3 regions of the Furfurilactobacillus entadae genome follow, and region 1 is predicted to be linked to each of the others. Evidence: predicted binding sites of a transcription regulator. Region 1 holds the regulator's gene; each other region holds the start of a gene.
The links. Region 1 encodes NrdR, which represses ribonucleotide reductase genes. Its sites were predicted from a motif close to ACACNATATATNGTGT; they were not measured.
Positions count from the first base shown of each region.

Region 2: nrdH (glutaredoxin-like protein NrdH) is a predicted target of NrdR. The motif match lies at 5,352-5,367, and genes of this name have one in related genera.
Region 3: pnuC (nicotinamide riboside transporter PnuC) is a predicted target of NrdR. The motif match lies at 4,713-4,728, and genes of this name have one in related genera.

Region 1 is NZ_BQXN01000001.1:9,259-16,466, reverse strand. It holds gene thrS (threonine--tRNA ligase) at 1-152, opposite strand, end outside; gene ACKTR5_RS00090 (NCS2 family permease) at 513-1,802, opposite strand; gene dnaI (primosomal protein DnaI) at 2,120-3,055, opposite strand; gene ACKTR5_RS00080 (DnaD domain protein) at 3,058-4,437, opposite strand; gene nrdR (transcriptional regulator NrdR) at 4,457-4,933, opposite strand; gene coaE (dephospho-CoA kinase) at 4,961-5,566, opposite strand; gene mutM (DNA-formamidopyrimidine glycosylase) at 5,563-6,420, opposite strand; gene polA (DNA polymerase I) at 6,450-7,208, opposite strand, start outside.
Region 2 is NZ_BQXN01000002.1:87,064-94,271, reverse strand. It holds gene ACKTR5_RS01625 (YveK family protein) at 1-629, opposite strand, end outside; gene ACKTR5_RS01620 (YaaL family protein) at 806-1,051, opposite strand; gene recR (recombination mediator RecR) at 1,061-1,660, opposite strand; gene ACKTR5_RS01610 (YbaB/EbfC family nucleoid-associated protein) at 1,682-1,987, opposite strand; gene dnaX (DNA polymerase III subunit gamma/tau) at 2,037-3,863, opposite strand; RNA gene ffs (signal recognition particle sRNA small type) at 3,975-4,063, opposite strand; gene ACKTR5_RS01595 (nucleoside deaminase) at 4,154-4,660, opposite strand; gene ACKTR5_RS01590 (class I SAM-dependent methyltransferase) at 4,653-5,264, opposite strand; gene nrdH (glutaredoxin-like protein NrdH) at 5,493-5,717, shown strand; gene nrdE (class 1b ribonucleoside-diphosphate reductase subunit alpha) at 5,809-7,208, shown strand, end outside.
Region 3 is NZ_BQXN01000007.1:13,491-20,698, forward strand. It holds gene ACKTR5_RS04485 (glycoside hydrolase family 65 protein) at 1-1,839, shown strand, start outside; gene ACKTR5_RS04490 (SDR family oxidoreductase) at 1,886-2,932, opposite strand; gene ACKTR5_RS04495 (TetR/AcrR family transcriptional regulator) at 3,047-3,619, shown strand; gene pnuC (nicotinamide riboside transporter PnuC) at 3,713-4,480, opposite strand; gene ACKTR5_RS04505 (hypothetical protein) at 4,839-5,060, opposite strand; tRNA gene ACKTR5_RS04510 (tRNA-Arg) at 5,239-5,310, shown strand; gene ACKTR5_RS04515 (BspA family leucine-rich repeat surface protein) at 5,636-7,208, shown strand, end outside.

The sequences.
Region 1 (7,208 bases):
ATGGTGTAGTCCACTAATTCCCCGTTAAACTTCCCTGCAACTGCCTTTTTAGCTAAGCTCACACTGATTGACTTAGCAATTTCTTCCGTTGTGGTACCGGCTGCAAACGCCTTGACTGCACCATCTAGGAACGTAATGTTAATATCTGCCATATTCTTCTCTCCTTTTATATTCGCGGTTAACACCGGTAATAAAAAAACGCCCCCAATCGCAATTGCGATCAGGGACGTCAGTAACGTTGTTCCACCCAAAATTCACAGTTAGAGCTGGCATAGCTCAATAACTGCCTCTTGTGACCAATAACGCGGTCGACCGGTCTGGCTTGATCACCAAACGCTTGAGTCAGGGGTAACCCACTAAATCACCTACGTCCGTTCTCATCATCGGGACGCTTTCTGAGAGGTAAATGTTAATCGATCATATCTGACTGGATGCTATAACTTATTAAAACACAAACTTTATAAATGTCAATGTTAAACCACAAGTTTTTCTGGCGGTTCACATAGGTAACCCTATTTGCCAAAATTCAAAATGGCCATGAAACCAATAAACACAAAGAACAGCCCGTACATCAATGGGTGAACTTCCTTGCCCCGTTTGGCAGCAATCATTGTGATTGGGTACGTAATGACCCCTAATGCCAGGCCATCAGAGATACTGTAAGTTAAGGGCATTCCCAAAACAATCAGAAAGGCTGGAATGGCGATTTCCATTTTCGTCCAGGTAACTTTGGCCAGTGATTGGGCCATCAACACCCCAACAATAATCAATGCTGGCGCCGTTACTTGACTAGTCACCACCGTTAACAACGGTGAGAAGAACATCCCGAAGATGAACATCACCCCGGTTGTAATGGCCGTCAAGCCGGTCCGACCACCCACAGCAATCCCTGCCGAAGATTCAACGTAAGCACCAACTGGGGATGTTCCCAGCACTGAACCAGCTAACATTGCCGTTGAGTCGGACATCAGTGCTTTCCCAACTCGGGGCATTTCATTATTTTTCATAAAGCCAGCTTGTTGGGCCAAGCCAACCAGTGTTCCCGCAGTGTCAAAAAATGTGACCAATAGGAACGTCAAAACAACAACCCACATCTGAATGGAATTGATATCACCAATATGGGTCACCCCAACACCAAACGTCGGTGCTAAGCTGGGCGCCGCAGCGACTAAATGACTTGGCATCGGAATCAAGCCAGTTATCAGTCCCAACACAGCCGTGGCAACCATCCCAATGAAGATTCCACCAGGAACCCGTTTAACCATCAGCACCGCCGTTAGTAACAACCCGAAAATCGTCAGCCAGGTGGTCGGTGTGGATAACGAACCAAGCCCAACCACCGTCGCCTTGTTGGCGGTAATGAGGCCCCCACCATTTAACCCAATAAATGCAATAAACAAACCGATCCCACTTGAAATGGCATACTTTAAATCAACCGGAATCGCATTAATAATCATCTCACGTAATTTAAAGACCGTAATCACCATGAAAATCAGCGAGGCAACAAACACACCGGCCATGGCTGTTTGCCATGGCACCTTCATTCCGATCACGACAGAATATGCAAAGAAGGCGTTGATTCCTAGTGCTGGCGCAGTAGCAATGGGATAACGAGCTAAAACACCCATCAAAATACACCCAATCGCACTCGCCAATGCCGTTGCAGTAAAGACTGCCCCCTTATCAACACCAGCGGCGCCCAACACGCTCGGATTCACAAACATGATGTAGGCCATCGAAATAAACGTTGTAAATCCAGCCAATAGTTCACGAGGCACCGTTGTGTGTAATTCATCGATCATAAAATAGTGATTCAGTTTTTTGTTCACAGTAAGTGACTCCCTTTTTAGAATAATTATCTAACGGCCGTTAGCAATTGTTCGGATATATCTTCTTTGAAGAACGAATAACATCGTATCACCATTGAAGAAAAATGTAAAACACGAACACAAATTCAAAAATCACGAACTAATTCACGTAAATTATGTTAAAACCCATCAAAAGCAGAACGTTTCTTGCCAGATTTGGTGTTTTTATCAGTAAAACGTGAATTTTTACCTCAATTGGAACCAAAAATACCGCCATTTCATCCAGAAATGGCGGTATTCTAATTAAATTTTTATTGTGGCCGTCGATTTGGTCCGGTCACCACCACTTCACGACTCAGAAAATGGATTCGTTGCATTAACCGTGCCGCCTTCACGTCCTCACGTTCTCCCCGTTGGTTGACAGATAAATGTTGGTCCGCCAACAACTGCATGGAGAAATTCGATGTGAAGAATGTCGGTAATTCTTCCTGCATCCGGTATTCCAAAATGACCCCCAACACCTCATCACGGACCCAAGAGCTCATGGAGTCCGCACCGATATCATCAATCATGAGAATTGGCGCCTGTTTAATGGCCTCAACCTTTTTGGCCACTGAGTTTTCACCAATGGAGTTCTTCATTTCGACAGCAAAGCTCGGAAAATGGACCAGTGTGCTCTGATACCCTAACGTTGCCAGTTCATTAGCAATCGCACCTAACAAGTAAGTTTTTCCGACCCCAAAGTTCCCGTATAAGTAAAGGCCTTGATAAAACTCATGTGGATGACGCGCATAGTCCGCCACAAACTGCATGGCCTCACGCAAAGCAACGCTCCGCTGTGCTTCTTCTCCGGCCACATCGTAGTCGTTAAAGGAAGCCCGTTCAATCATCTTTGGCATCGAAACGGCATGGACCCGCTTTTTAAGGAGAGCTCGCTTCTGGTTCAATAGCGTTGCTTCCGTTGGTTCATACGTCACTTCAATGTAATGGTCACTAATGACCAACTTGGGTTCATATCCCGGGGCAAACACCTGCTGGCCTGCAGCAAGTTTATCCCGTTGACTCACATATTCATACAGCTTCGACCCGTTTTTTTCCAGAACATCTTCCGCTAATTCTGACTGATGTTCAGTAATAAATGCCTGCACATCAGGATCATTCACAGCCTTTGCAATCAGCTGCTGATAATCCGAATTGAGGTTTTGACGATCAAGTAATTCGCGCATTGATTTACCAAGATCTTGCATAATTATTGATCCTCCTGTTCTTGTTTTGCCTGCTGAATTTGACTACGTAACCGGGCAATGTCATCACTGGTTTGCGAGGCTGGCTGGGTGGCCGCTGATGATGAAGCCTGTTCGTTCCAATCCGGAAGTTGCTCCCGTGAAACGGTCTGCCCACCACGGCCCGTTTGCCGCTGAATCCGGCGCTGTTCTTGTGCCGTTGCAAACTCACGCATGTGCGTTACCGCTTGTTCTGGTGTTTGCACCTTTACCTTCGACCAGTCATTACCAATGCGATCCACACTGTTTTGGTACAGCACGTTTTGATCCTGATCATTGATCAGATAATAAATCAGCATGTTCACAACACTTGGTGCAAACAAATGGCGCTCCATTAGTTTAGAAAGGACACGCTGCTCATTATCCGTCACGTACTGATTTTTTTCTTGCTTCAACGCCGCTAGAAAATCTGCTGGTGCATAAGCCTTGGCGGCCGCTAACAAACCAGCAGTCTGGGCGTCCACAGTCGCTGGCGCACTTGCACTAGCAGTAACTGGTGCTGCCGCAACACTCGCCTGATCAGCCTGTGACGAACCACTGGACTGCTGTTCCATTTGAAAACTGCCGGCCACCAACCGCTTAAATCGTTCTGGATCAAAGCGGTTGGTCGTGACACTCGTTGCCTTAACGATGTGGTTCGCCAATTCTCGCTCAGTAAAACCATACAGTTGGGCCTCAGCCGTCAGCAGTTCGTGCTCAGCGAGAACAGAGTCAACATCGACATATTCTGGTTTTAGATAGTTTGCTAATAATGAAAAATCAATCGCTGGCGTCCCGGTCTGTTTCAGCGCCGCAGCCGTCATCGGTGCCGTTAATTGCGCAGGCCGATTAGCGAGTTGCTGTTCATTAATGTGATAAACTTCCAAAAAATCCGCCGAAACGTTGGTCAGGTGGCTAACGTCAAACATTGGTTGATCGAAGTGATCAAGAACGGTGTCGTACCGCGGCTGTCCAACCAATTGTAATAACAAAATGCTTAACAAATCGTCCGCAAAAAAAGCCTGGGCAGAAAGTGGCAACTGAAGTTGATATACATAAACATCACCAACAGCATCCGTTTGGTACAACGTTTCTAACAGGCCTAACGCCTCTAACCGCCGTCGGGCCGCAATAAACGTTGGGAGGTCCATGTTGAGCCATCCAAGTAGCTCACTATGCAACCGCCGGGTCGATAATTGCGGCCGATCAGTCCTGAATGTCTTTAGCCCATCATAGACGGCAAAGGCGTCCGCCCCGAGGACCGGCAAATACAACCACTGCCAGCTTTCTTGGTCAAACGCCTGGTGCTGTGGCACGGTCACGATCAGCCCTGATCGCGGCGTTGTCACTGGTGCTGAATTCGTCATCGTGCCCTCCTCTTTTACATTACGATTTTTTCTTTAACCGTTTATCCCGGTCAACCATTTCTTTCATTTCGTTTAGAAAGACCGTCATGTCTTTAAACTGACGGTAAACACTGGCGAACCGAATGTAGGCAATTTCGTCCACATTGACCAGGTCATCCATAACATATTCACCGATCAACTGACTGGAGACTTCATTTTCACCTAACGCGCGAACCTTCCCGTCCACACGTTCAACCACTTCGTTCATTTGTTGCATGGTCACCGGCCGCTTTTCGGCTGAGCGAATGACACCACGCAAAATTTTGTCCCGACTAAATTCCTCACGGGTTCCATCCTTTTTAATCACTAATAATGGTGTTGCCTCAACACGTTCAAACGTGGTGAAGCGAAAACCACACTTTTCACATTCACGGCGCCGCCGGATTGCTTGTCCTTCAGCCGTTGGTCGACTATCAACAACCCGTGTGTCGTTATGATGACAATGTGGACACTGCATAATTATGTGCTCCTTTATGTTTCTCGCTTAATCCCCGGGTTGGCGGACTTTGTCCAGCAATTTTACCACTTGTAAACGGGTTGCTTCAACACTCCCCGAATTATCGATCACAAAGTCAGCTTGTTGAACCTTCTCAGCCAATGGTTGCTGACTCATGATTCGTCGTGTCGCCTCACTGGTCGTTAACTGATCACGGGCCATCAACCGCTGTAATTGGATGGACCGCGGTACGTTAACCACCACGACCAAATCAACCTCTGCCTCATAATGTTGCTCAAGTAGTAGCGGTGCATCAAGGACAATAATTGGTGACTTATCCGCTGTTAGCCGCGCCAACTGCCCCTTTATCGCAGTCCGAATGACGGGTTGAATGATGGCATTTAACTGTGTCATTTTTTCTGGATCCGCGAAGACCAGTTGGCCCAACCGCCGGCGATTCAAAGTCCCAGTGGTTGTCAAAATTTCCTTGCCAAACGTTTTCACTAACTGTGCTAAGGTCGGCGTGTTGGACGCAACCACCTCATGAGCCACCTGGTCTGCGTCAACAATTGGCAAGTGTTGCGCCGCGAGCATCTTCGAAACGGTGGATTTGCCACTCGCGATTCCACCCGTTAAACCAATGATAATTGTCATTGGCCGGCCTTCTTTACAGGCGCCCCATTAACCGTCAGCACTTGCTCCTTGGGACAAAATGTTGTCCCCCGCTCGCCAACTTTAATCTTGACCATTTCGGTGCCGCACCGTTCACAGGGTTCCCCCACATGGCCGTACGCATGCAGCTCGTTTTGAAATTCACCAGCATGACCAAATGCACTGTACGTGAAAACGGTGGTCCCATGATGATCGATTGCTAATTGTAATTCGGCAAAGATGTTTTCACGCAGGCTTGCCCATTGTGAACGCGTTAATGAATTCGTGGGTTGTTCGGGATGAATTTTGCTCAGCCATAACACTTCATCGCAATAAATGTTGCCAAGCCCGGCAACATTTTGCTGATCCAAAAGCCACGTTTTGACGGCTTTACGACTTTTAGCGGCCTTCGCCACTAAATAATCAACGGTCAACGTTTCTGGTGTGGGTTCTGGCCCCAATGATTTCAAGCCCCCCACAGTGTCTTCGTCACCGGTATGAATCACGATCATGCGCCCAAACTTACGGGTGTCGTTGTAGCATAATTCCTGCCCATCATCCAAATGGAAAATAACGTGCGTATGTTTATCCACTGGTGTCCCCGCGGGTGCCCCAAAATATTTCCCTTCCATCCGCAAGTGGGACACCATCGTTAGGTCATCAGTAAAGCGAAACAGAAGGTACTTGCCCCGCCGATCGACCCGGAGAATTTGTTGACCTGTCAGCCGCTTTTTGAAGTCAGAAACCCCGTTTAAAATCATCTTATCGTAAAAAACATCAATTTTTGTGATGGTCTTACCAACCACCATTTTTGTTAGGCCCCGCCGGACCGTTTCAACCTCTGGTAATTCTGGCATTGTTTCTGCCTCCACCCTTTAGTTTGTCACTATTTTGCTTCGTACCATGACTGTCCGTGTGCACTTTCAACCTTCAACGGAATGGCCAGTTTCACGGCCGAGTCCATCACACTTGGGACCAACTTTTCCAGTGTCGGAATTTCTTCAAGCGGCGCTTCAAACACCAATTCATCATGGATCTGAAGGAGCATCGTTGCCTGCAACCCTGCGTCCGCTAACGCTTGTTGCATGTTAATCATTGCAATCTTAATGATGTCAGCCGCAGAACCTTGAATTGGCGTGTTCATTGCCGTTCTTGCCGCAAACGATCGCCGGTTAAAGTTGCTTGAATTGATTTCAGGAAGGTACCGCCGCCGGTGCGTAATCGTCTCCACGTAGCCTTGATCCTTCGCCCGTTCCACAATTTCCTCAGTGTAACGTTTAACATCAGGATATTCCCGGAAGTACGTGTCAATAAATTGCTTGGCCTCATTTCGGGATAAACCAAGGTTTTGGGCCAAACCAAAGTCACTGATCCCGTACACAATTCCGAAGTTGGTGGCCTTAGCCTGACGCCGCATCAGTGGCGTGACCTCATCATTGTTCGTAAGACCAAAGATTCGGCGAGCCGTCGCTGCATGAATATCTTCATCCTCGCGGAACGCTTCCTGTAAGTTGGCGTCACCGGTAATGTGTGCCAACACCCGCAATTCAATTTGCGAATAATCTGAAGAAAAGATTTCCCAGCCTTCGTGACTCGGTACAAACGCCTTTCTGATTTCCCGGCCCTGTTGCGTTTGAATTGGAAT
Region 2 (7,208 bases), on a different contig from region 1:
GAGACTTTATGTGAATTAGTCGTTGCTTTAGAAACAATCGTCACGTTATTAACTGCCATGATCTTTTTAATGTGGGCCTTAAACACTTCCGCCGTTAAATTCGCAATCCGAGCTGCTTCGTGCGGATCCGTCGTCTTAACATTAATGGCGAAGACTTGCGAATTCTGTTGGTTAGAAATACTGATCATTTTTTGCAACTGGGTAGCGCTGGCAGAATAAGTTTTTTCCGAACTTGGCTTCGTTTGTGCCGGTTGGCCAGCCTTTAAAACGATCCGCTTTCCGTCTAAATCACGCCCATACTTTGTGGCCGTTGCTTCCTTAGTAACGACTGGCGCTGGGTGCGCAAGCTCATCACTAACCTTATTTAAAATTACTTGATTGGTAATTAATTCCTTATAGGTCGTGATCATTTGAACGTCCGCTTGTTGATCAGAATACTGGACGCCCGTGTTGTTATTGTCGGCTTTTCGACTAACCAATAACTGGGTCTGGGCTTGGTATTTTGGCGTCATGACAAACGTCGCTAGTGCCCACGCCGCAACGCCTAAGAGTGCACCCCAAATGACAATCACTAACAAATGTTTGCGGATAATTGTAACAGCACGACCAAGGCTAATACTTTGTTCCATTTATTCAAATCCTTCCGTCTAGGTCCTTTTTAAACTGAGTTAAATATGTAGTGAATAAATAGTTTAATAATTATCCACAAAAAAGCTGTGGATTATATAAAATCCACAGCTTACATCATATTTTTTATTGAGACCCTTTGTCAAGACTTATTCTTGTCGTGAGTTAAGTTTCCTCATCATGAATCCACTACGGATTGTTGTAACCGGCCGTGAACTTGACGATGCCGTGCCTCCCGAAAGAGTAAGAGGTACTTTTGCCGTGCTAATGCCGTTTGTGTTGAGAGCTCACGGCCATTCCCCTCGTCAACGACCGCGGTTTGCGTCTCCGCGGCCCGATCCCAAACGTGCTTCGCATGGTCGATGTCATCAAGCAACACGTTATCATAGTCTTCTTTAACTGACGCCCGTCGTCTAAAAAACATCTGGCCCTCCTACATTTCCGTTCGTCCTTCAACCGCCTTTAGCAGTGTGACTTCATCCGCATAGTCAATGTCTGAACCAACGGACAGCCCGTGTGCTAAGCGGGTCACTTTGATCCCAGCGGGTTTGATCAACCGAGAGAGGTACATCGCGGTTGCTTCACCTTCCGGCGTTGCATTTGTGGCGACGATCACTTCCTTGATCTCGGCGTGTTCTTGAAGCCGCTTCACCAAGCTGGTGATGTTAATGTCTTCTGGGCCCTTCCCCTCAATTGGGGACAACACCCCGTGGAGAACGTGGTACAAGCCGTGGTATTCACGCATACCTTCCATCGACATGATGTCCTTGGGTTCTTCAACAACCAGGATCGTGCTCTGATCACGACTTTTATCGGAACAGATTGCACACGGGTCCGTTTCGGTAATGTTTCCACAAATTGAACAAAAATGAAGGTCCCGCTTTGCTGAAATGAGTGACTTAGCAAATCCAGTCACATCATCACTTTCCATATCAATTGTATAAAACGCCAGTCTTGTCGCTGTTTTCGCGCCGATGCCTGGTAACTTCATGTAGCTATCAATCAACTGTGCAATTGGTTCTGGATAATCCATCTTGACCTCGTCTATTTAACCTTACATGCCCATGCCACGGCTGTATTTACCCATGGTATCGTTCGTTGCTTCATCAACCTTTGTCATAACGTCGTTAACGGCTGCCAAAACCATGTCAGATAACATGTCTGGGTCGTCTGGGTCGATGGCTTCTGGCTTGATGACAATGTCTGTCACCTTGTGTTCACCCGTTGCCGTTACCGTCACCATGTCATCAGGCGCAGCTCCCGTAAACGTTTGTGCGTTCAGTGCTTCCTGATCCGCCTTCATCTGCTTTTGCAATTTTTGCGCCTGACGCATCAAGCTTTGCATGTTACCACCCATCATAAGTTCGTACCTCCAAGTTTTTCTATATTATGTGTTAATTATACGCTAACTAGTCCTCTTTGACCGTTACATTGTCTGCACCAAAGATTGCCTGGGCTTTTGTCACCACAGCCGGTGCTTCTTCCAATGGCTCTGCTGCCTCAGGTGCTTCTTGGTCACCGATCGTAGCTGCCGGCGCTGACTCTTGATTACCGGTCGCCGGACTCCCCAGTTCATCCTTGTGGTCCTTTAAAAAGTCTTTTCTGATCTGCGGCCACTGTTCTTCCGGTACAAACAGCACATCCGTCAGCTCACCGGTTAACCGGTTCAAATTATCCTGCAGGGTTTGCCGCAACTGATCGTCACTCATTGCCTTATCAAAGAAGAACGCGTAACTAAACGACACGATCACGCCGTCGTGACTGGCTGCCACCGGTTTAGAAACGTTCATCATTGCTTTTTGGGTAATTGGCAGTGTGTCCAACAGATCCGTCCACACTTCCCGCATGCCATCCAAGTCACGCTTTGTGGCCGCCCGTAACACCGGATAAACTTTGGCTAAGCTAACGTTGGCACCACTAGTCGATGTTGCTTTAGGCGCTGCCTTCTTGGGCGCAGTCGGCGTAGTCGATGCCGCCGAAGTTGCTGATGCTTGTGCTGACTGACTTGTCACCGTAGCGACGGAGGCAACTGGTGTTGGCACTTTTGGTGCACTTGTTAGTTGCGCCAGTTGTTGCTTCAATTGACCAACCTGGGCTTGAAGTGCCGTTACGTCAGGTCCACCAGTTGCGGGCGCGTTAGTCCCCCCACGCGGTGTCGGATAGATCTGACCGAGTTTGACCGTCAGCACTTCCAAATAAACATCTGGATGAGTCGTAAACCGCAGTTGGGCCGCAACGTCGTTTAGCGCATTGATCATCTGGTAGAACACATCAGGGTCCGTCGACTGACTCAGCGTTTGGAACACGTCGTTTGTACTGTCACTTCCCGTCACCATTTCTGGTGCTTCCTTAAAGAGCAATAGGTCACGAACATAGCTGATGAGGTCTTCCACAAAGCGACCCGCATCCTTCCCGTCATCCAAAACCTTTTGTAGCGCTGCAAGCCCGGCCGTCGTTTCGTGGTTCACAACCTGGTTGACATAGTCTGCCAGCAGGCTTTCCGTCACGCTTCCGGTCACTAACAGGGCGTTTGCTAACGTCACGTCGTTATCGCCAAAGGAGATTGTCTGATCGAGAATACTCAGTGCATCACGCATCCCCCCCTCGGCAGCATTGGCAATGACGCGCAGTGCTGCTTCTTCAAACGGAACCGACTTTTGGTCTAGAATGTACACCATCCGGTCAAAACTTTCTTGGGCGGTAATTCGCTTAAAGTCAAAGCGTTGGGTCCGCGAAATGATCGTTGCCGGAATCTTTTGGGGTTCCGTTGTGGCTAAAATGAAGATAACGTTTGCTGGTGGTTCTTCCAACGTTTTCAACAACGCGTTGAACGCCCCTGTCGATAACATGTGCACTTCATCAATAATGTAAATTTTATAGGTCGCTTGTGTCGGCGCGTACTTTGCCTTATCACGAATGTCCCGAATTTCTTCAACCCCGTTATTCGAGGCCGCATCGATTTCAATGACATCATTTAATTGCCCCGCCGTAATGGCCTGACAAATGTCGCAGTGATTGCACGGTTCGCCATCCACCTGGTTGGGACAGTTAATCGCCTTAGCAAAAATCTTCGCCGCCGATGTCTTCCCGGTTCCCCGTGGACCACAGAAAAGGTAAGCATGACTGGTCTGATTTGTAATGATCGCATTTTTTAACGTTTGCGTAATGACGGATTGACCCACAAGGTCGTCGAACCGTTGGGGCCGCCACACCCGGTATAGCGCTTGATAGCTCATGCTTAACTCCTTTGATCTGCTTTACTGAACGATTAAAAACCTGGTAATAGTATACTGGTTTTAAAAACAAATAAAAAGCGCCTGGTCGGTTGACCAAGCGCATTAATTATCATTAAACATGAAGCACAAACCACCACGGACTTAGTGCTGCTACCTTCCGGTCCTGACACGATTCGTGAGGGTGACCTTGCCTCATGGCCTTTCGGCAATTAATTATAATACGCTTGTTGCACCATAATTGCCACCCTTTTGCTCAAAAAATGGTGGCTTTTTCATTACACATTGTCCGTTCATCGTTGCCCTGGTTTCGGCTTGCCCCGGCCGTTTCGAATCGCCCGGAAAAACTGTTTCATCTCATTAGCCGCTTCATCGGCAAGAAGGCCCTCATGAACCCGAACGCGATGATTGAACCGGTCGTCCTCCAACAGTTCATACAATGACCGAACGGTTCCAGCCTTGGGGTCCCGGGCACCAAAGTACACGTCAGGAATCCGTGAATTGATAATGGCACCACTACACATGGGACACGGTTCGATCGTCACAAACAATTGACAGTCCTCAAGCCGCCATGTGTTCAGCGTGTGGTTAGCTTCACTGATGGCCATCATTTCTGCATGTAAGGTGGCGTCCTGGGCGTGTTCACGTAAATTATAGCCCCGGCCAACGATTTCACCGTCATGAACCACAACGGCACCAATTGGCACCTCACCAACACTACCTGCAATCCTAGCTTGTTGGAGTGCCGCTTGCATCGCCCATTGTTGTTCCGCAGTCAAAACTTCTCTGGCACTACTCATGTGGCATCGTTGCTACCAAAATGTAGTAGCCCTTATCTTTTTTAACAATTTCACAGTTTCTAAAGGTCGCCGTCATTAGCTTCTTTGCCGATGGGGCCCCCTGCTTTTTTTGTAAGACCACCGTTAGTGTTCCCCCGGGAAGCAGATGGTCCTTGGCGCCACTCAACATGTCATCAACAATGGCTTTTCCTGCGCGCACTGGTGGGTTAGTCACAATCGCCGCGTACCGATCCGTCACGGCCGCATACCGATCAGACGCAAAGATCGTGACATTATCAATGCGGTTTTGCTGTGCGTTTTTTTGAGCTAACGCTAACGCACGTTCGTTGACATCAACCATCGTTACCGTTCGCTCTGGGTAAGTTGAAGCAAGGGCCAACCCAATTGGTCCGTAGCCACACCCCAAATCCAGCACACTGCCTGACGGAACGTGGTCTAGTGAAAACGCATCAAGTAAAACGCGTGATCCATAATCGACAGTTCGTTTAGAAAAGACGCCGTTATCGGTGGTAAAGGTTAATTCTCGCCCTAATAATCGGAAAGACCACGTCGTTTCGTCGTGGACAGCTTCCGGATTTGGCGTATAATAATGATCGTTACTCATGGTTTTAATCCTCATTTCTAGTTTTATGATAATGGAATCTCATGAAAAAGTAACGAAAAAAAATTAAAAAAATAAATCGTTGATAGAACACCACATCTTGTAGCCCTTTTTCAATTTTGGCACAAAATGTGGTGTTTTTAAGTTGCATTTCAATTTTCAGCCACTATACTAAAGTCATTAGCAATTGCTCAAATCAGTCGATTTGCGAGCGGAGAGGAAGTGGCCATTATGGCTAAAATTACTGTTTTTACGAAGGATAACTGTATTCAATGCAAGATGACGAAGCGTTTTTTAACCGCACACAACGTGGACTTTGAAGAACAAAATATCAATCAGCACCCCGAACTCATCGATTATTTAAAGGGCCGTGGTTTTCAAGCCATGCCCGTCGTCGATGCTGGAGAAGCTGTTGTCTCTGGTTTCCGTCCTGATGTATTAGCGACGTTAGCCTAAGCATTAACGCTTCATTCATTGGCATTCATGACGCACGTAACCGGCCTTGCGCGCGTCTTTTCTTTTATCAAAAATTCAGGGAGTGGAATTCATGGCACTAAACGAGTTAACCGACGTTTCTTATTACGATCTCAACAATCAAATCAACATTCCGGTCAACGGACAAATTCCGCTAAATAAAGACCAGGAAGCACTGGCTGCTTTTTTAACCGAAAATGTGGAACCCAACACCATGCGCTTTGACAGTCTCCGTGACCGGTTTGACTACTTACTGAATAATAATTACATCGAACGCGCCTTTTTTGAACAGTACGAGTTTGCCTTCGTTGAACGGCTCTACACCTACTTAGCAGAACAAGATTTTCACTTTAAAACGTTTATGGCTGCGTACAAATTCTACGCACAGTACGCATTGCGCACAAATGATAACCAGCTTTACCTTGAACGCTTTGCCGATCGTGTTGCCATGAACGCCCTGTTTTTTGCCGATGGTGACGAAGATCTCGCCATGGCCTTAGCCGATGAAATCATTCACCAACGTTACCAACCTGCTACTCCCAGTTTTCTTAACGCTGGCCGGGCCCGCCGTGGCGAATTGGTGTCCTGTTTTGTGCTTCAAATGACAGACGACATGAATGCCATTGGCCGTGGCATCAACTCTGCGCTTCAATTATCACGGATTGGTGGTGGGGTCGGGATCAACCTCTCCAACCTGCGTGAGGCCGGTGCACCAATTAAAGGCATTGCAAACGCCGCTTCCGGTGTCGTTCCCGTAATGAAGTTACTGGAGGACTCCTTCTCTTACTCAAACCAACTTGGCCAACGTCAAGGAGCCGGTGTCGTGTACTTATCCGTTTTCCATCCTGATATTGTCGCCTTTTTGAGTGCCAAAAAGGAAAATGCGGATGAAAAGATCCGGGTCAAGACCCTTTCACTTGGGATCACGATTCCCGACAAGTTTTATGAACTAGTCGCAGCAGATGCCGACATGTACCTCTTTTCACCACAAAGCGTGGAAAAAGTTTACGGCACCCCATTCTCCTACGTGGACATTACAAAAGAATATGACAACCTGGTGGCCAACCCTGCGATCGCCAAAAAAAAGATCCGGGCCCGCACATTAGAAACTGAAATCAGCAAGCTCCAACAAGAATCTGGTTATCCTTATGTTGTGAACATTGATACCGCCAACCTCAACAACCCAATTGCCGGTAAAATCATCATGAGTAATTTATGTTCAGAAATCCTCCAGGTGATGACACCCTCAAAGATCAACAATCGCCAAGAATATGATGTGTTGGGTAAAGATGTTAGTTGTAACCTTGGGTCGACAAACATCGTTAACTTGATGGCATCCCCTAACTTTGGACATTCCGTTGACGCCATGGTTCGTGCATTGACCTACGTAACCGACCACAGTAACATTGATGTTGTGCCAAGTGTGCAACATGGTAACGAAGAAAGCCACGCCATCGGTCTTGGTGCCATGGG
Region 3 (7,208 bases), on a different contig from region 1:
TTGAACTTTAGTGGTCCGGTAAAGCTGTATAAAGAACACCCGTACATTGATCAAGTGTTTGATAAGAGCACCGACATCCGGGCAGTGACCAGAAAAAACGTCCTTGACCGTCAGTTTATTGACGCTGATTTTCCCGCCATGCAGATCACCACACAAAAAAGTCAGCTGGGGTTGATCTTAATGTGGCGATATCTAGGGGAGGATTCACTGGTTCAGTTTGATCAAACGGACGGGATGCCGAAGTATGTGATGGATCTTGATCTCCAACAGGGGCTGGCCGAATCGTTTGACTTTGGCTATTCCATTGGCCAGATTCATAGTTTGATGGATGTGGCTATGAACCATGATACCTACCTGAAACACGCTAATCACCATTTAGAACACCATTCGTTTTCATCGCTATTTACAGAATCGGCTCAGCAAATGCGGGCGTTTTGGCAGGACACAGATATTCAGCTAGAGGGTGATCCAGAGACGCAGCGTGGCTTGCGGTTCAATCTGTTTCACCTCCACCAGTCTGCCGGGCACGATGGAAACACCAGTATTCCGGCGAAGGGGCTCACAGGTGCCGGGTATGAGGGCCATTACTTCTGGGACACCGAAATGTTTATGTTGCCCGCGTTTATTTACACGGAACCAGCACTGGCAAAATCGGTGCTCATGTATCGCTACAATACCTTGGATGCCGCCCGACGTCAGGCCAGGGAGTTTGGGCTTGACGGTGGGGCGATGTTTGCTTGGCGAACGATCAACGGAACGGAGGCCTCGCCATACTTTCCGGCGGGGCTCGCCCAGATGCACATTAACGCGGACATTGCCTATGCGGTTGCTAAATACATCGAGGTGACCGGTGACCAGGACTTTTTGCTGACTGCTGGGTTCGAGCTGATCCTTGAAACGGCGCGGTTCTGGCAACGAGTGGGGAGCTTTGGTGTGGATGGGCCTCAGGGTGGTCGCTTTGTTATCAATAAGGTCACTGGGCCCGATGAGTACACCGCGTTGGTTAATAATAATTATTATACAAACCGGATGGCAAAACATAACCTCGCGTTGGCTGTTCAGTATGCACAAGAACTCAAGCAAACGCACCCGGGGCGTTTAGAAGAACTGGGGGTAACGGACAAAGAAATTGCGAGTTTTGATCATGCGGCCAATAACATGTACCTGCCGTTTGATGATGAACTCGGGGTCAAGATGCAGGACGACGGGGCGTTTAACATGCCAATCTGGCCATTTGATCAGACGCCGCGCGATAATTATCCGCTCCTGTTGCACTACCACCCACTGCGGTTGTACAAGCATCAGGTGAACAAGCAGCCAGATACGTTGCTTAGTGACTTCTTGTTCCCAGAAGATCAGGACATGGCGCAGTTAAAACGGGACTTTGATTACTATGAGCCACTGACGACCCACGATTCGTCGTTATCGCGGCCGATCTTCAGCATTTTGGCTAACCGCATCGAAGCGCACCATAAGGCATACCGCTACATTGCGGAATCCTTACTCACAGATTTAAATAACGGGCAGGGCAACTCGCAGGATGGGGTTCACCTTGGCAGTATGGGTGCTAGTTGGATGGAAATGGTATATGGCGTCGCTGGAATGGCCCAGACCAAGCAGGGGTTGGTGTTTGCACCACACTTGCCGGTTCAGTGGACAGCGCTGACGTTTAAAATCAAGTACCAAGGGACCCAGATCGGCATTCACATCACCCGGAATCAGGCCCGGTTTGAGCTGTTGAGCGGGAGTAAACTGACCCTTTGCTGTGCGGACCAACCGGTCGTTTTGGAAGCCGGTTCAAAGGCCAAACGGACCGTGACGGTATCATTAACTGAATAGAAAAAAAGCCGGGTCCAGATGAATTAGTCATCTGGGCCCGTTGCTGTTATTTGGGGTGAACGATCCCAAGATCGATCATGGACTGAGCGGTGGCGATAATGGCGGTTTTGGCAGAACGAGGGTGCCAGTCGAGCATCGTCACAGCTTTAGCGTTACTTGTTTCTGCGTAGACACCGACCAATCCCGCCACCATGCGCAACATTGGGTTGGTTAAGGCGGCGGCCTTTAGCACCGCGTTGGGGATGATCTTGGTGGGGATGTTGGCCGCGTAGTCTGGAAAGGCCGTTCGAAGAATGTCAGCCACCTCAAGCATGGATAATGTCTCGCCAGTGGTAGCAAGGAACCGTTCGCCGCTCGCGCTGGCCTTGGTCATTGCCAGAATGTGTAAACTGGCGACATCACGGACGTCCACGTAACCAGAATCAACATGTGGAACAGCCTTCGTTTTCCCTGTTAACAGATCCTGAATTTGAATGTTGGAGTGGGAGTAATCACCAGCTAAAACGGGACCCATAACGGCGACCGGATTGACCGTCGCAAGTTCCAGGCCGTTACCTTCTTCACGAATAAAGCGCCAAGCGGCCTGCTCGGACAGCGTCTTTGATTTTTGGTACGGGTGCACCTTGCCGGATGAGAGATCAGACCAGTCGTCTTCGGTGTATGGTGTTTTGCGGTTCTTATGCCCGGCAAAAACGGCACCGTAAGCGGAGGTCAAAACAACCCGTTTAACGTGGGCATCACGGGCCGCAGTGAGGACGCGGAGCACGCCGTCAATGGCAGGCCGAATCATTTCATCCTCATTTTTAAAGTTCAGCGTGGGGGTTGGGGAGGCTGGGTGAATGACGTAGTCGGCGCCAGTCATAATGGTGGCCCAATTGTCATCGTGTGTCAGGTCAGCGGCCATGACACTGAGGTCGCTGAAATCGGTCCACCCACCAGTGGTGAGCATATCGTGAATGAGGGCTGTCTTCTTTAAGTCACGAACGGTGGTTCGAACGGCGTAACCTTGTTGAAGTAATTGAAGAATTGTGTGGATGGCAATAAAGCCGCTGCCGCCGGTTACGACGACCAGTTGTTTTTGTTGTGAAGTCATTGAGAAATCCTTTCGCTTCCGTTACACTTGTAACGTTAATGACAGTAGCATACAGTCACGGGTTCAGCTGTTCAAGTGAAAACGGCGCATCTATGACAGAATGGAGAAAGTGTAATGGCAGCGACACAACATGCACAATCAATCAAACAGGATTCACAAACGTACCTCGCAACCGCGTTGTTGCAATTGTTGGTGACAACAGATTTAACGGATATTACCGTGACCCAAGTGGTGAAGCGGGCGGGGGTCAGTCGGATGGCGTTTTATCGGAACTTTGCGACATTAGATGACATTCTGGTGGCACACTTTAGGCCGTTGATCGATGCTCAGTTTGACGCCGTGATGTACAAACAACCAGCAGAAAAGATGGCGGCACTCAGTGATTTTTTGGTGACGAATATTGATGTTCTTCAACTGGCTGTTGACCGGGGGTTTGAACACGTCATTCAGGAAATTTTTAATGACAACATGTTGCGGTTTTATAAACAGATTGATGTGTGGTCACAATTAACGCCCGCCCAGCAAACGTACTGGCCCCAGTTTATGAGCGCTGGTGTGTACAGAATGTGGCGTGAATGGTTGTTAGGTGGGCAACAAGAGTCACTGACAACGATCCATGACCTCATTGGTGGGTTTCAACGGGCAACACTCGCAGGGTTGCTGGAACAACGAACGGGCGATCAGTAGCGATGATCGCAAAGAAAAATGAGCCTCCAAAGGGAGACTCATTTTTAAATGAATGTTTGAGTGCGTTACTCTGGTCAGGATAAGCCGCTGACGTTAGTTATTGTTGGCAGCGTCAAGGTTGGCAAAGTACGCCGTTTCTTTTGCTGCTTGGGAAGCCTGGTTTTGCTTGTTGTACCAAGGTGAAATCGTGAATGCCAAGAAGTCGTTCAACAAGTAAACGGAACTGTTGACGAACATGGCAAGCGTTGCATCACCTTGACGGAATGAGACGGCCCAGAGGACCATCTGGGCAAGACCAGAAGCAACCCACCAGATGTATTGTTGTTTGAAACGAAGGAAACAGATCACGCCGGCACAGGCAGAGATACTAAATGAAATGGCATCGATCCATGGCCGCGGGTCGTTTGTCAGGGCCCCAATCAGGAAGCCAGACAAACCGTATGTGATGATCGTGGCAATAATGGCAACGGAAGTACTCCGCCACGTAAAGGAGCGAATCTTGCTGACCATGTTTTTGTTCCAGCTTGGGCTCAGCAGGACGGGAAGGTCCAACGTGGCCATGTAAACCAGCTGTTCAGCGATGGACAGGTAGTTCTTAGCGGCAAAACCGACATACACAAAACAGAGCGCGGACAGAACCCCAAGAAAACCATTAACACTTTTGGCCTGGTTAATGGCGAGGATGCAGAGCACCCCAAGGGTCGTCCCAATAAAGGTGATCAGGTTGACCAAGCTGAACGGGTTGGAGACAAGTGTCATGACCTGGGCCCCGAGTGAAAACCCGAAGAGCCAGTATGAGGCCGTGTGCCACCCCGTAAGTTGGTGAGCCAGAAACTTAAAATAATTAGTGATGTGATGCATGAAATAAACGCTCCATTCTATGATTTATATTTGTGGCCCGGTAGAGTTTAAAGATTCAGGCCTGTAACGCACTGATAGCTATACTAGCATCATCAACCGCGAAAACAAAATGTCCTCAAAACGCTTTCTGTATATAGCAGTTAACGTGGTTAAGCACCGGCTGACGACTGGTCTACCGGTCTTAGACGGAAATTTACCTCGGACACAAGATGATGTGAAAAAAGTTTTGGAAAATCTATATATTGTGTGTTCGAAATTTGAAACAAAATGAAAACGAGTACTTTTTAACGGGCGTTTTGGGATAGAAAAAAGGCCGTCAATCCTTTATCAGCAAGGATTGATGGCCATGATGGGTTGATTAAATTAGTTGAAAGCTAAGTTCTGGTTCATTGAGCCGCATAATTTGGCCCAGGTGACTAAACCGAACTTGAAGTTTTTTGACACCATTTAGATTGGTGTCGATAATTTCGATGCGGTACGGTGAGTTGGGGGTTGGGTGAACAAGATTAAACGTTAAGTATTTACCTTTGGGGAAGTGAATGCTGTGGTGACCGATTTCGTTATGAAAAATTGTAATCATCGTTGATCTCCTCCATAAATTTTATTTATGTAAATTATCATAGCAGGTTAATTATTAACATGACAATTAACTGCCTCTCAGCGTTTTTGGGGAAAATGACAAAAATGTTGGTTTTCGGGTTGTGTTTCTGGCTAATATTCGCTAATATAGTAAGGTACCAGTTAGGTATAAACGAGTTGCGCCTGTAGTGTAATGGATCGCACGTAAGATTCCGGTTCTTGAGATGGGGGTTCGATTCCCTCCAGGCGCATAAGTGATTTTTACAGAAGTTAATAAAAGAGCCTTAACGTTGATTTACTCATCATCGTTAAGGCTCTTTTGCTGTCTAAATATTCGTGGATGTTCAGGAAAATGCTAGTTAATATTTGAGATTAGTGGAAATATTGGACTATTTATATTGGCGTGTTGACTTAGGATGCATATATAGTCTTTAGAGCTTCACTAATCTAAAATGGCAAATTAAATGATTATATAGTTCATTTGATTAAATATATTTTAATAAAAATAAAAAAGTGTTATAGTTGCGTAGGATATAATTGTACAAAACGCAATGAATTACGGGATGGTGTCTAAGTATGGAACCCTATTTAAAAACGCGATATAAACTATATAAATCCGGAAAATTTTGGGTTGTTAGTGGAATAACCATGGTTGCTTTTACCGTTGCCTCCGTTTACTCTAATCAAAATGTTCATGCTGATACATTACCAGTATTAGACGCTAATGAAATAACAGCGCCAATTTCCCAACCAAATAAGTTAGTCTTGGGTAGCGATGCGCATAAAACATCTTTGGTTGAATCCGATGAAGGAACAAATAATCAAGTATCCAAGCAAGCAGATTCTGAAGATAAAACTAGCACGGATATTTCAAACAGTGTTTTAACAGATAGCTCTGCCGCTGTTCAGGAAAGTGGAAATGATACTACAAGCGCAACAGGCATCACAAGCGCAGCAAGTGCTACAAGCGTATCGAGTGGCACAAATACGGCGAGCACAGCAGGTGCTACAAGTGCAGCGGTCAGTGCAAGTGCAACAAGTAGCAGTACGGTAAGTACTCCAAGCACTTCAAGTACGGAAAAACTATCCCCATATACGGTACAAGCGTTGTCTAAAGCGGCCATAATAAAGTCGGGGATAAATGGATCCGTAAAATGGGATTTTGATGATCAAGGGACATTAACTTTGCACGCAGGAACTTTAGCTAATACGTATGGGTATGGTATTGCTACATGGGATGCTTCGTTTCTGAGTTCCGAGACAATTAAAAAAGTCGTTATTGAATCAGGAGTTATTGCAAATAACGACGCAAGTTATTTATTTAGCTCATATGATGGAAATACTGATGCTCCTTGGTTTGAAAGCATCGATGGATTACAAAATGTAGATGTATCAAGGGTAACCAATATGTCTGGAATGTTTGCGTTTGATAAACAGGTCAATCAGATTGACACTCGCGGGTGGAATACCTCAAAAGTAGTTGATATGAAGCATATGTTTTATGGAACGGCTAGTTTAAAGACCTTGAACATTTCGAGTTGGGTAATTCAACCCAAGACAAACATGTATGCTATGTTTGGCTATACACCAAATTTGAGTCAAATTTCCATTGGTTCCGGCTTTAGAGTGAATACTGATTTATCATTCGACGATTATTTTTATGAATGGCCAGCAGGGTGGAATGATCCATCTAGTAATGAATTTCTAACATGGAAAATGGTTGGTACAGGAACGCTTGCTAATCCAGCAGGTCCAACCTATAGCTTAGATAATTTTTTAAACTTATATCAGTCAGGATTAGGCCCCACGGCGACCTTTGTTCGTTCGTTTAGTCCTCAGAAATTGACTGGTAAAGATTTTGTTATGAATCTAGGTGATGCCACTCCTAAAACTAGTGATTTTGGTTTGGGAACGAAAGCAGGGCCGATTGAGATTGATTTTAGTGGCGTTGACTTCTCTAAACCAGGAATTTATTCTGTAAAGCTTAGAAGTGGCGATCAAGTAGTATCGGTGAATTTGACAATCGAAGCGCCGGTAAACTTTGATGATTTAAAAAAAGCGGAGCAGAACTTAGTTAAGGCAACACAAGACGTTCTTAAAAATCAGTCCTCTATTTTGAATCAAAATCTTAATGACATGATAATCGATG